Regions from separate parts of the Streptomyces sp. NPDC048185 genome, predicted to be linked through region 4. Evidence: riboswitches for the same ligand, from Rfam matches in the RefSeq annotation. Region 4 holds a riboswitch; each other region holds the start of a gene.
The links. A riboswitch is a leader RNA that binds a small molecule or an ion and turns the genes downstream of it on or off. The one in region 4 is predicted to bind cyclic di-AMP.
Positions count from the first base shown of each region.

Region 1 (3,222 bases), on a different contig from region 4:
GGCCACGGCATCCACTACTGCCTCGGGGCCCCGCTCGCCCGGCTGGAGGGGCAGACCGCGCTCGCCACGCTCCTCACGCGGCTCCCGGACCTGGCCCTCGCCGCGGATCCGGCCGAGCTGCGCTGGCGCGGCGGTCTCATCATGCGGGGGCTGCGCACGCTTCCGGTGTCCTTCACACCGGTCCCGTCGCCGCGCGAGAACGATCCGTCACCCACGCAAAGGTGACACGCGCTCACCTCTGTGATCTTCACGTGATCTGCGCGGCATGAACTTGTGACAAGCGATCATCTGCCTATACGTTCACGGATCAGCGTGGCGCCGAGCATCACTCGCCGCGCCGTCCCCGCTGTCTCGTGAAAGGTCGTCGCATGCTCTCCGGGAACGGTCGTCACCGTCGCCCCCGCCAGGCTCCCGCCCTGGTCGTCGCTGCCGGAGTCACCGGCTCCGCCATCGCGATCCCGCTCCTGGGGGCCACCGGCGCCCACGCGGCCGACGGAACGAACTGGGACCGGGTCGCCGAGTGCGAGACGGGCGGCGCCTGGAGCCAGAACAGCGGCAACGGGTACTACGGCGGCCTGCAGCTGTCCCAGGACATGTGGGAGCAGTACGGCGGTCTGAGCTATGCCTCGAGTGCCGACCAGGCGAGCCGCTCGCAGCAGATAGCCGTCGCCGAGAAGGTGCTCGCGGCCCAGGGCATCGCCGCCTGGCCGACCTGCGGCCTGCTCGCGGGGCTGGGCAACGACTCGGGAATCCTCGGCGGCGGCTCCGGCGGCTCGGGTGACGGGGCGTCGGCGGGGGAGGAGGGGGCGGATGCACCGGGTACGTCCGAGTCATCCGGTCTGACCGGTTCCACCGAGTCCGCCCCTGAATCGTCCTCTTCGGCGACCCCTTCTCCGTCCCCGTCGCGGCACCAGTCCCCGTCGCCCTCCGCCCCGGCCACGACTGATGCCGCGTCGGGCGCCGGGGACGAAACGACCAAGTCCGACACGTCCACCCCGTCCGGCACCCCGGCCGGCGGTGACGCGCAGGCGTCCGGCAGCGCGGGCGCCACCGCGTCGGACGGTGACGAGTCCGGCAAGTCGGGGCAGAGCGACGCCGCTTCGGGGCTCACCGGCACCGAAGAGCCCGCGACCGGCCGGCACCGCGGCGGGAGCGCGGAGGAGGGCGCCGTGGACGGCCGTACGGCGGACTCGTCGGGGCGGCACGCCTCGCGCGACGAGGAGGGCGGTCGCGGTCTCACGGACGGCTCGTACACCGTGCGTTCGGGCGACAGCCTGTGGGGCATCGCCGACTCCCTTGACCTCACCGGCGGGTGGCACGCCCTCTATGCCGACAACAAGGACGTCGTCGGCGCCGACCCGGACCACATCCTGCCCGGTCAGACGCTCACAGTCGGGGGCGAACCGGTGCAGAACCAGGGGTAGTTCGCGTCACGATTAGAGATCGTATGTCCGTTTTGGATCACGTGAGAGATAGGTCTCAGAAGCCGTGATCGTCTTTGAAAAACCGCGGAGCGCGTGCTTACGGTCATGACCGCTCGCCACCGCGGGCCCCGGCCGCCGCAACGCCGAATCCTGCCAGTGGCGGTACGGGAACAGTCGTCGCGTCAAGCGCCGCAGGCAGGAGCGGGGGACCCAAGGTAAGTGCCGCAACGGGCAGCGATCCGGAGCGGCTAGGGGTGGAGCCGAGTCCCGCAAGGGACCCGGCCGGGCAACTCAACCGGCCCGAACCCGACAGCTCACCTCGCAGGCGTCGGTGAGGGGATCAACCATGCTGTTTTCCGACAAGGGCAAGCACCGTCGTCCGTCCAAGGCCACCCGTGTCATCGCCGTCGCCGGCGTCACCGGTGCCGCCGTCGCCGCCCCGCTGATGGCGGCCGGCAACGCCTCCGCCGCCACCGCGTCCGAGTGGGACACCGTCGCCCAGTGCGAGTCCGGCGGCAACTGGTCCATCAACACCGGCAACGGCTACTACGGCGGTCTGCAGTTCTCGGCCTCCACCTGGGCCGCCTACGGCGGTACGCAGTACGCCTCGACCGCCGACCAGGCGAGCAAGACGCAGCAGATCGCGGTCGCCGAGAAGGTGCTCGCCAGCCAGGGCAAGGGCGCCTGGCCGGTCTGCGGCACCGGCCTGTCGGGCGCCGCGTACTCCGGCGGCTCCGGCGAGAGCCAGGACAGCGGCTCCTCGCAGTCCTCCGGCTCGCAGAGCCAGAGCAGCGGTTCCACGGCCGAGCGCTCCACCGAGCAGAAGGCCTCCCGCTCCTCCGAGCGTCCGGCCGCCAAGGCCGAGACCAAGGCCGAGAAGAAGACCGTCACCACCCCGACCGGCAAGAAGGTCGAGAAGGGTGACGGCGAGTACAAGGTCGTCAAGGGCGACACGCTCAGCTCGATCGCCGCGGAGCACCACGTCAAGGGCGGCTGGGCGAAGCTGTTCAAGCTGAACGACGACATCGTCGACGAGGCCGACCTGATCTACCCGGGCCAGCAGCTGCACCTCAAGTAAGCGGCGGCCCGCCCTGCTCCCGCCCCGGTGCGTGTTCCCCCGTACGCACCGGGGCGGGTTTTTCACGTCCGGGTCACGTCCCGGCGGCCGGGGGAGCCTCCCCGATTTCCGTGAACGGTCTTTGTTCCGTTCGGAAACAATTTACTCTCGGTTCTGTCCACCGGGTGGGCGACCGGCTGGCCGATCGCCCGGAGCCGGTTAGGCTCGTCCCGCAGAACCGCTGCGGTCCTCGCGGACCCGCGTCACACCGAAGCGTCACATTGAAGAAGGAGATGCTCGTGCCGTCCATCGACGTCGTCGTAGCCCGGGAAATCCTGGACTCCCGAGGCAACCCCACGGTCGAGGTCGAGGTCGGCCTCGACGACGGCAGCACGGGGCGTGCCGCCGTTCCGTCCGGCGCCTCCACCGGTGCCTTCGAGGCCATCGAGCTCCGTGACGGCGACCCCAACCGCTACCAGGGCAAGGGTGTCGAGAAGGCCGTTCTGGCCGTCATCGAGCAGATCGGCCCGGAGCTCGTCGGCTACGACGCCACCGAGCAGCGCCTGATCGACCAGGCCATGTTCGACCTGGACGCCACCGACAACAAGGGCTCGCTGGGCGCCAACGCCATCCTCGGCGTCTCCCTCGCCGTCGCCCACGCCGCCTCCGAGGCCAGCGACCTGCCGCTGTTCCGCTACCTGGGCGGTCCGAACGCGCACCTGCTGCCGGTGCCGATGATGA
Region 1 covers NZ_JBIDAN010000006.1:413,003-416,224, forward strand. Annotated here, with positions in the region: gene ACGF3H_RS20550 (cytochrome P450) at 1-225, shown strand, start outside; gene ACGF3H_RS20555 (transglycosylase family protein) at 369-1,424, shown strand; cyclic di-AMP (ydaO/yuaA leader) riboswitch at 1,602-1,767, shown strand; gene ACGF3H_RS20560 (transglycosylase family protein) at 1,771-2,502, shown strand; gene eno (phosphopyruvate hydratase) at 2,781-3,222, shown strand, end outside.
Region 1: another riboswitch for cyclic di-AMP. It lies ahead of ACGF3H_RS20560 (transglycosylase family protein); the one in region 4 lies ahead of ACGF3H_RS21725 (NlpC/P60 family protein).

Region 2 (3,222 bases), on a different contig from region 4:
GGGCGTAGTACGGAACGGCGGCCAGACCGGCCCGCTCGGCGAGGTCGCGCAGCCCGCCCTCGTACGTGTCCCGCGAGACCAGGTTGTAGTGGGGCTGCAGGGCCACGTACCGGGCGAGGCCCTCGCGGTCCGAGAACTCCAGGGACGCCGCGAGCCGCTCGGGGGTGATGTTGGAGGCGGCGATGTACCGGACCTTGCCCGCGCGCACCAGTTCGTCGAGCGCGCCGATGATCTCCTCGACCGGCACCTCGGGCTTGTCGAAGTGGGTGTAGTAGAGGTCGATGTGGTCGGTGCCCAGGCGGCGCAGCGAGGCGTCGGCGGCGGCCTTGATGTTGGCGGCGGACAGACCGGGGTACTCCGGGTGCTGGCTGACCTTCGTGGCGATCACGATGTCGGCGCGGTTGCCGCGGGTCGCGAGCCACTTGCCGATGAGGGTCTCGGACTCGCCGCCGCTGTTGCCCTCGACCCACGCGGAGTAGGCGTCGGCGGTGTCGACGAAGTTGCCGCCGGCGGCGGTGTAGGCGTCGAGGACGGCGAAGGAGGTGTCCTGGTCGGCGGTCCAGCCGAAGACGTTGCCGCCGAGGGAGAGCGGGAAGACCTCGAGGTCGGAGGAGCCGAGCTTGCGCAGAGAAGTCATGTCCTACGACAACAAGCGCACCGGAACCGGTCATTCCGAGGGTGCGGGGGCCGGACGCAAAGATCGCGCAAACCGGCAGCCCTGACGTCGGGGGGTCGCCGTCAGGACCGCCGGGATCCGAAGGTGGGCGCCTCTTCCGGGCGCCCGTGTCCTCAGGGGGTGAGGCCCTTGCCCTGCAGCCACGCGGCCGGGTCGACGCCGCCCTCGGCACCGCCGACGTGGACCTCGAAGTGCAGGTGCGGTCCGGTGACGTTGCCCGTGGCGCCCACGCGGCCGATGACGTCCCCGGTGCTGACCTTCTGGCCGACGCCGACGCTGATCGACGACTGGTGGCAGAACCACAGCTCGGTGCCGTCGTCCAGGGTCAGGATGGTGCGGTAGCCGTAGGCGCCCGCCCAGCCCGCCTCGGTGATCGTGCCGGTGTGGACGGCCTTGATGAGGGTGCCCGTGGGCGCGGCGAAGTCGAGGCCGGTGTGGTGGCCGGAGGACCACATGGACCCGGCCTGGCCGAAGGTCGAGGTGATCGTGTACGAGGAGGTCGGCAGCGTGAACTGCTTGGCCAGCTCGGCGAGCCGCTCGGCCTCGGCCTTCTTCGCGGCCTCCTCCTCCGCCTTCTTCTTGGCGGCGGCGGCCTTGGCCTCGGCCTCCTTCTCCGCCTTGGCGGCGGCCTCGGCGGCCTCCTTCTCGGCCTTGGCGGCGGCCTCGGCGGCGGCCTTGGTCTCGACCTGGACCTGCTGCTGCTCGGCCTGCTGCATGATGCGCGCCCGCAGGACCTCACCGGCGTCGGTGGTGCCCTCGGCGGTGTCGTCGGCGGTCATACCGATGCCGCTGAGCGGGGTGGCGGAACCCTCGGGCTCCGGCTCGTCGTCGGAGATGAGCGAGCCGACGTTCGGCAGATCGGGCATCGAGATGGACACCGGCGGCTTGCCGGTCTGCGCGCTGGCCATGCCGCCCGCTCCGACGGCCGCGATGACGCCGACGCCGAGGACGGTGGAGCTGCGGGCGAGCCCGCCGCGCTGCTTGGCGACACGGTGCCGGCCGCGTACCGGACGGATGGACTCCGCGGTGGGATTCCACTCCTCCCAGGGGCCCTCTTCGGCACGGTAGCCGTCGTAGCCGAAGGTTTCGGTGTCGTGCGTGCCGGGCACGAACGGGGCCTCGGGGGCAGGCCGGTTGGACGCCACGTGGGCGTACTCCTTTCCTTCCTTCCGCCTACCGGGTTAGCTGACGGGTTCGGAGCAGGAAGGTCTCCTACGCGCGTATACGCGCCGTGTAGCCACGGCGGCATACGCCCGATTCACCCCAAGTGGTGGTTCCCCGGTTCCCTCACGGGATTCGGCGCGTGCGCACGGAGCCGCCTTCTGTGACGGCTGGGACGACCGCGCTGCGTTATCGAACGTTAATAGACGCGAGGTGCTGATTCCAAGCCGTTCCGCTTGATCATTAGGGATACCGGCCGGGACGTACGCCTCATTGAGACACATATGGGGGCGAGTTGACCGCCTCTCAGGTCACGACTTCACATCACGCGTTTATGACGGTGTGTCAGTTGTTATGCGGAGGGCGGTCGTGCCGTCACCACCCGTGACGGCGATCGAGGGGGGTCGCCGCACCGCTCAGGCCCGGCGGCGGACGGCGAGCAGCGCCATGTCGTCCGTCGTGCCGCCCCCGGAGTGCTCGCGCACCTCGTCGGCGAGGGTTTCGAGCAGGTGGGCCGGGTGGCGGAAGACGCGGCCGGCCAGCCGCGCGTGGGGGTCGTAGAACCGGCCCTGGGCGTCACGGGCCTCGGACAGCCCGTCGGTGTACAGCAGCAGGGTGGCTCCGCCGGGAAGCCCGCTCTGCTGCGCCCGGTCGGGCCACACCCCGAGCTCGCCCATGCCGAGCGGCAGCGCGAACTCCCCGTCCTGCACCGGGTGCACGGTGCCGTCGGCGTGCAGCAGCAGCGGCGGCGGGTGGCCGCGGTTGACGACGCGGACGATGCCCTCGCCGTGCGGCAGTTCGGCGAGGACGGCGGTGGTGAACCCCTCGAAGGCGTCCAGCCCGTCCCGGCGGGTGCCCTCGCGCGCCAGCGCCCGCTCCAGCCGCTGCGCGACCGCCTCCAGCGTCGCCTCCTGCTCGGCGGCCTCCCGGAAGGCACCGATCACCACGGCGACGGCGGCCACCGCGCCCATGCCCTTGCCGCGCACGTCTCCGACGATGAGCCGCACGCCGCGGGCACTGTCCTGCACCGCGTACAGGTCGCCGCCGATGAAGGCGTCCGCCTGCGCCGCCTCGTAGCAGGCGGCGATCTCGAAGCCGCCGATCCGTTCGGCGGGCTCGGGCAGCACGGCGCGCTGGGCGGCCTCGGCGATCTCACGGGCGGAGGCGAGGCGCTCGTCGGTGCGGCGGACGAAGGCGTTCACGAAGACGGCGAGGGCGGCGACCGTCGCGATGGTGATCAGCTCGGTGAGCGAGTCCACGTAGTGGATGACGCCCTTGCCGAGCTGGAGCCCGATGACGGCGGCGACCACGGCGAGGCCGGTGAGCAGGGTGTCGCGCCGCGAGTAGAGGGGCGCCGCGACCAGGGGCGCGGCCGTCCAGAGGGG
Region 2 covers NZ_JBIDAN010000003.1:17,776-20,997, forward strand. Annotated here, with positions in the region: gene ACGF3H_RS10630 (aldo/keto reductase) at 1-637, opposite strand, end outside; gene ACGF3H_RS10635 (M23 family metallopeptidase) at 790-1,821, opposite strand; cyclic di-AMP (ydaO/yuaA leader) riboswitch at 1,833-1,988, opposite strand; gene ACGF3H_RS10640 (PP2C family protein-serine/threonine phosphatase) at 2,254-3,222, opposite strand, start outside.
Region 2: another riboswitch for cyclic di-AMP. It lies ahead of ACGF3H_RS10635 (M23 family metallopeptidase); the one in region 4 lies ahead of ACGF3H_RS21725 (NlpC/P60 family protein).

Region 3 (3,222 bases), 190 kb from region 4:
CGTACACGTCCGCCGTTCAACCCGACCCCCCGATCAAGTCCCCCCTGGACAGAAGGAAGGTACCCCCGGGGCCGTCCGGAGGGTAGAAGGCAGAGCATGTTGTTGCCAACTGGTGCACAGGCCTTTAACCGCCTTTAGACGATGTTGTGTCAGGTTTCGGACACCTGCGAACGTCCTCGTGCGCATCCGGTCGTGGGTGAGTCGGACAGGTGCGGTGTCCGTATTCTCTGATCATGGACCGCACCGCATATGCCCTCGTCGCCACCGACCTCGACGGAACGCTGCTGCGCGGCGACGACACCGTCTCCGACCGGTCGCTGGCCGCGCTGGCACGGGTGGCCCGGGCCGGAGCCCGGCACCTGGTGGTGACGGGCCGCCCGGCACCGAGGGTGCGCTCCCTGCTCGACGGCCTCGGCTGCACGGGGCTCGCGGTGTGCGGACAGGGCGCGCAGGTGTACGACGCGGGCGCGCACCGGATGCTGTGGTCGGTCACCCTGGACCGGGAGCTGGCGGAGACCGCACTCGGCAAGATCGAGGCCGAGGTGGGGGAGGTGTACGCCGCGGTCGACCAGGACGGGGTCGACGGGCTGACCCTCATCGAGCCGGGCTATCTGATGCCCCACCCGACGCTGCCCGCGGTGCGCGTCGAGCGGCGCGACGAGCTGTGGAGCGCGCCGATCAGCAAGGTGCTGCTGCGCCATCCCGACCTGTCCGACGACGAGCTGGCGGCGACGGCGCGCGCGGTGGTCGGCTCGCTCGCGACGGTCACCATGTCGGGGCCGGGGACGGTGGAGCTCCAGCCGTGCGGGGTCACCAAGGCGACCGGTCTGGCGCTCGCCGCCGAGCACCTGGGGCTGAGCCGGCGGCGGACGATCGCCTTCGGGGACATGCCCAACGACATCCCCATGTTCCACTGGGCGGCCCGCGGGGTCGCCATGGCGGGCGCCCACCCCGAGCTCAAGGCGGTCGCGGACGAGGTCACCACGACGAACGAGGACGACGGCGTGGCCGTCGTCCTCGAGCGGATCTTCGGAGCCGACTAGATCCCGTCCGCCGAGGGGACCTGGTCACGGCTCATGGCGGGTACGGCTCAGTACGCGCTGAAGACGTTGTCGATCGAGCCGTACCGGTCGGCCGCGTAGTTGCAGGCGGCGGTGATGTTGGCGACCGGGTCGTACGAGTCCCAGGAGGTGCCGGCGACGTGGTACGCCTGGAAGGTCGGGTCGATCACCTGGAGCAGGCCCTTGGACGGGGTGCCGTTGATGGCGTTGATGTCCCAGTTGTTGATGGCGAGCGGGTTGCCGGACGACTCGCGCATGATGTTGCGGTGGATGCCGTCGTACGTCCCGGGGATCCCGTGCTGGGCCATGATGTCCAGCGACTCGCGGATCCAGCCGTCGAGGTTGTCCGGGTACGCCGTGGTCGCCGTGGTGGCGGCGGTGGTCGTGGCGGCCGGGGTGGCGGCGGACGCGGTGGCGGCGCCGATGAGCGGCAGGGCGAGCACGGCGGCGCCGGTGCCGGCGACGGCGAGCTTGCGGGCGAGGCGGCTGGTCCGGGCGTGACGGTTCTGACCGTTGGCAGGCATGTGTGTGTCCCTCTCCAACGCCTGCGAGGTGAGCTGTCGGGTTCGGGCGGGGAGGTGCCCGGCCGCGCCCTGACGGGCACGGCTTCACCCCGAGCCGCTCCGGTGGTGTCCGGCGCGGCGACTTACCTGGGTCCCCCGCTCCTGCCTGCGAGTGTCTCGAGTGGATGACTGTGTGCCGGGCGGTGGCAGGATTCGGCGTCCGCCTGACAGGCCGGGAACGTATGCGAGAGCACATGTCCGGAACAAGTGCAGGAATCACCCGACGTGCCTGTTGACCTTGGTCTGGGGGATTTGGGGTGCTTGATCCTTTGCGACTGCCAAGGCCCAACTCGCCTACGGGGCAAAGGGGTGGCGGGGGTCGTGACGGGGGTGCGGCGCGCGGGCCGGCGGGTGCGGCGGCGTGAGCCAACTCACGGGCCTCAACAAGGGCGGCAAATCGGGCATTAGGGCCAACTGGTGGCCAACCGGCCGCCGATGGCGGGCCGTTTGGGCGGGCGGCCGGGGCGGGGCTGTCCGCCGGGTGTGCGCGCCCTGTGCCGCGCTCCGCCGCCGACCGCGCGGCCCGGTGTCCCGTCGCCCTGCGCGGGCACCCGTTCGGGGCGGGGGAGCGGATGTCGAATGGGTGACGTTCTCGGGGTGCGGTCCGTTGGGAGGGGTGGTGGGATCTTCGGTGGCGGCTTTCGGCGTGCCGTGTCCTGTTTCGCACGTCTCTGGCGATGTCGATCGATATCCGCTCATATCACCTGATCAAAAACATACCGTGCATGATCCGATACCGACCGGCCTGTAACGGTGGGCGCTAGCGGTGATCGAAACGTGACCGGATACGCTGACTCGAGTGGTGGCAGCGACCTATCGACAAACCAGGTAATCGCCAGTAGACACCAGCAGACAGGAGATCCCTCGTGACCGTCGTCGGGCCGTTCGGGCTGAGCGTGCGGGACCAGGCTCTGGAAGCCGATGTCCAGACCGGATTGGCGGCCGTCGAGGAAGGGTTGCTTGAGGCAACCAAAAGCGAGGTGCCCTTCATCACGGAGGCCGCCCAGCACCTGGTGCGGGCCGGCGGCAAGCGGTTCCGGCCGCTGCTGGTGATGCTCGCCTCCCGGTTCGGCGACCCCTACGCGCCCGGCATCGTGCCCTCGGCCGTGGTCGTGGAGCTGACCCACCTCGCCACGCTCTACCACGACGACGTGATGGACGAGGCCGCCGTGCGCCGCGGGGTGCCCAGCGCGAACACCCGCTGGGGCAACTCGGTCGCCGTCCTCACCGGTGACTTCCTGTTCGCCCGTGCCTCCCAGATCCTCGCCGACCTCGGGCCCGAGGCCGTCCGGGTGCAGGCCCTCGCGTTCGAGCGGCTCGTCACCGGCCAGATCCTGGAGACGGCCGGACCGCAGGACGGACGGGACCCCGTCGACCACTACCTCGACGTGCTCGGCGGCAAGACGGGATCGCTGGTCGCGGTCTCCTGCCGGTTCGGCGCGATGATGTCCGGCGCCGACGAGACGGTCGTCGACGTGCTGACCCAGTACGGCGAGCGGCTCGGCGTCGCCTTCCAGCTCGCGGACGACGTCCTGGACATCGCCTCCGACTCCCACGAGTCGGGCAAGACGCCCGGCACGGACCTGCGCGAGGGCATC
Region 3 covers NZ_JBIDAN010000007.1:333,205-336,426, reverse strand. Annotated here, with positions in the region: gene ACGF3H_RS22680 (HAD family hydrolase) at 234-1,043, shown strand; gene ACGF3H_RS22675 (transglycosylase SLT domain-containing protein) at 1,091-1,585, opposite strand; cyclic di-AMP (ydaO/yuaA leader) riboswitch at 1,589-1,793, opposite strand; gene ACGF3H_RS22670 (polyprenyl synthetase family protein) at 2,491-3,222, shown strand, end outside.
Region 3: another riboswitch for cyclic di-AMP. It lies ahead of ACGF3H_RS22675 (transglycosylase SLT domain-containing protein); the one in region 4 lies ahead of ACGF3H_RS21725 (NlpC/P60 family protein).

Region 4 (3,222 bases):
ACCAGCTCGCGCACGAGGGCGTACTGGGCGTGGTTGGTGTCCTGGTACTCGTCGACGAGGACGTGCCGGAAGCGGCGGCGGTAGTGCTCGGCGACGTCCGGGAAGGCGCGGAGCAGGTTGACCGTCGTCATGATCAGGTCGTCGAAGTCGAGCGCGTTGGCCTCGCGCAGCCGCGACTGGTAGAGGGCGTAGGCCTGGGCGAGGGTCTTCTCGAAACCGTCGGCGGCCTGCGCGGCGAAGTCCTCCTCGTCGATCAGCTCGTTCTTCAGGTTGCTGATCTTCGCGCTGAACGACTTCGGCGGGAAGCGCTTCGGGTCCAGGTCCAGGTCGCGGCAGACCAGCGCCATGAGCCGCTTGGAGTCGGCGGCGTCGTAGATCGAGAAGGACGACGTGAAGCCGAGCTTCTTGGACTCGCGGCGCAGGATGCGGACGCACGCGCTGTGGAAGGTCATCACCCACATCGCGTTCGCGCGCGGGCCGACGAGCTGCTCGACGCGCTCCTTCATCTCGCCCGCGGCCTTGTTGGTGAAGGTGATCGCGAGGATCTGCCCGGGGTGGACGCCCCGCTCTCCCAGCAGGTGGGCGATGCGGTGGGTGAGCACCCGGGTCTTGCCGGATCCGGCACCGGCCACGATGAGCAGGGGGGAGCCGGAGTGCACGACGGCGGCGCGCTGGTTGTCGTTGAGCCCCTCCAGGAGCGCGGCCGGGTCCAGGACGGGGCGGGGGGCGCCGTCCCGGTAGTACGGGTCCCGGTCCGGCGGCGCGTCGAACTTCCCGCCGAACAGATCGTGCGGAACCGGCTCCGTCACGTGGTCGTCCTCGGGCGGCGGCGGGGGTTCCTCCTCGTGACCGCGCGGGGTCTGGAGGCTCGCCAGGAAGCTTTCGTCAAAGAGGCTGCTCATCGCTCTCCGAGTCTAGGGTGCCCCACCGACAACCGGCTGCCACCCCGGAAAATGGCCGGCATCGCCGGGATCGGAGCTCTCGGAGCAGGCGCTATCACACGGAGTGACCCTCGCACCGGAGGTCACGAAAATGTATCGGGCATATCACCCGGCAACCTTCCCAGGCGCCACACGAGTTGGCTACGGTGCGGGACAGGTCGCACGCCCCTTCCGGCGAACGTCGCCGGGCCGCGCGGCCTCCGCCGAGTCCGGCGTGCCGCACGGCGTCCGGAGCCGGGGACCCACCGAATTCCTGGGGTGAATCGGCCACCCGCCCACCACGGGCGGTGCCGTAGGGCAATCCTTCCGAACCACCGCCCGAACCCGACAGCTAACCCGGTAGGCGGAGCACGGAAGGAGTCGCCTCCCTTGGCGTCGCACCGCAAGTCGCGCCCCACCGGTACGCGCGTAGCAGGCATACGGACCCCCGCCCTCGCCACGGCGGCCCTCACCTCCGTCGCCCTGCTGTCCCAGACGTCCGACGCCGTGCCGTCGGACGACCGGCCCACCCTCGAAGAGGTCGAGAAGAAGGTCGACGACCTCTACCGCCAGGCCGGGTCGGCGACCGAGAAGTACAACGCGGCCAAGGAGAGGACCGCGAAGCAGCGCGAGCGCGTCGACACCCTCCTCGACGACGTCGCCCAGCGCACCCAAAAGCTCAACGAGGCCCGCGAGGAGCTGGGCGCCTACGCCTCCGCGCAGTACCGCACGGGCGGCCTGATCCCGTCGACCGCGACCTTCCTCCTCGCGGACTCACCGCAGGACTACGTCGACCGGAGCCAGCTGATGGACCGGCTCACCGGCCGCCAGAAGGAAGCGGTCGACGACTACGTCACCCAGCAGTCCGAGACGATGAAGAAGCGCCGGGAGGCCACCGAGAGCCTTGAAACGCTCACCGACTCGCAGAACGACCTGCGGACGGCCAAGGCCACGGTCCAGAAGAAGCTCACCGACGCGCGCGAGCTGCTGTCGACGCTGACCGCCGAGGAGAAGGCCCGGCTCGCGGCGATCGAGAGGAGGAAGCAGGAGGAGGCCGCCCGCAAGGCCGCCGAGCTGGCCCGGCAGCAGGCCGAGGAGCGGCAGCGGCAGCAGGAGGCCGCCCCGCAGGAGAGCGACACCCCGGCAGACCCCTCCGGCTCCTCCGGCTCCACCGGCTCGTCCGGTTCCGCCACCGGCGGCACCGGCACCGGCACCGGCTCCTCCGCGCCGGACCCGTCGTACGGCACCAAGGCCGAGAAGGCGCTCGCCTTCGCCCGGGCCCAGATCGGCAAGCCGTACGTCTGGGGCGCCACGGGCCCCGGCTCGTACGACTGCTCCGGTCTCACCCAGGCCGCCTGGAAGGCCGCGGACGTGACGCTGCCGCGCACCACCTACGACCAGGTCGACGCCGGCACGACGGTCTCCGTCTCGCAGGCACAACCCGGTGACCTGGTCTTCTTCTACGACGACATCAGCCACGTCGGCATCTACATCGGCAACGGCATGATGATCCACGCCCCGAAGCCGGGTGCGTACGTCCGCGAGGAGTCGGTCTTCTACGACGGCGAGTCGTCGATCCACAGCGTGGTGCGTCCGGCCTGACGCACGGCGCTCTCTAGCATCGACCCATGTCATCCGCCTCCAGTCACCCTCTGCGCGCCTGGTGGGCGCAGCGTCCGCCGGCGGCCGGGGCCGCGGTGATGGCGACCGGCATCCTGTCGGTCGGCCTGCACCTGATCCACCACGAGCTGCTGTCGCGCATCGCGCTGGTGCTCGCCTGCGCCGCGTGGCTGGCGCTCGCGGCGAACTTCGTCTCCCTGCTGCTGTCCGACCGGGCGAAGTGGATGACGCGGGCGGGGACACCGGGCGCGCTCACGGCCGTCGCCGCGACGACCGTGCTGGGCACCCGTTTCTCGCTGCTCGGCTGGACGGCCCTGGCGGCGGCGCTGCTGGCACTGGCCGCGCTGCTGTGGCCCGGGCTGCTGCTGGTGGTCGTGCAGCACTGGGAGCGGCGGATGCCGGGGGCGGTGTTCCTGGGCTGCGTGGCCACGGAGGGCCTGGCCGTGCTGGGGGCCACGCTGGCCGCGGCCACCTCCACGGCCTGGCTCGCGCACGTGGCGCTGGTGCCGTTCTGGCTGGGGCTCGTGCTCTACGTCATCGCGCTGTTCCGCTTCGACCCGCGGCAAGTGGCCCGCGGCGCCGGGGACCACTGGGTCGCGGGCGGCGCGCTCGCCATCTCGGCGCTCGCGGGGGCCAAGCTGCTCGCCGCGGCCGACGGCGGGACGTACCTGTGGAACGACGA
Region 4 covers NZ_JBIDAN010000007.1:146,881-150,102, forward strand. Annotated here, with positions in the region: gene pcrA (DNA helicase PcrA) at 1-902, opposite strand, end outside; cyclic di-AMP (ydaO/yuaA leader) riboswitch at 1,133-1,302, shown strand; gene ACGF3H_RS21725 (NlpC/P60 family protein) at 1,311-2,522, shown strand; gene ACGF3H_RS21730 (tellurite resistance/C4-dicarboxylate transporter family protein) at 2,549-3,222, shown strand, end outside.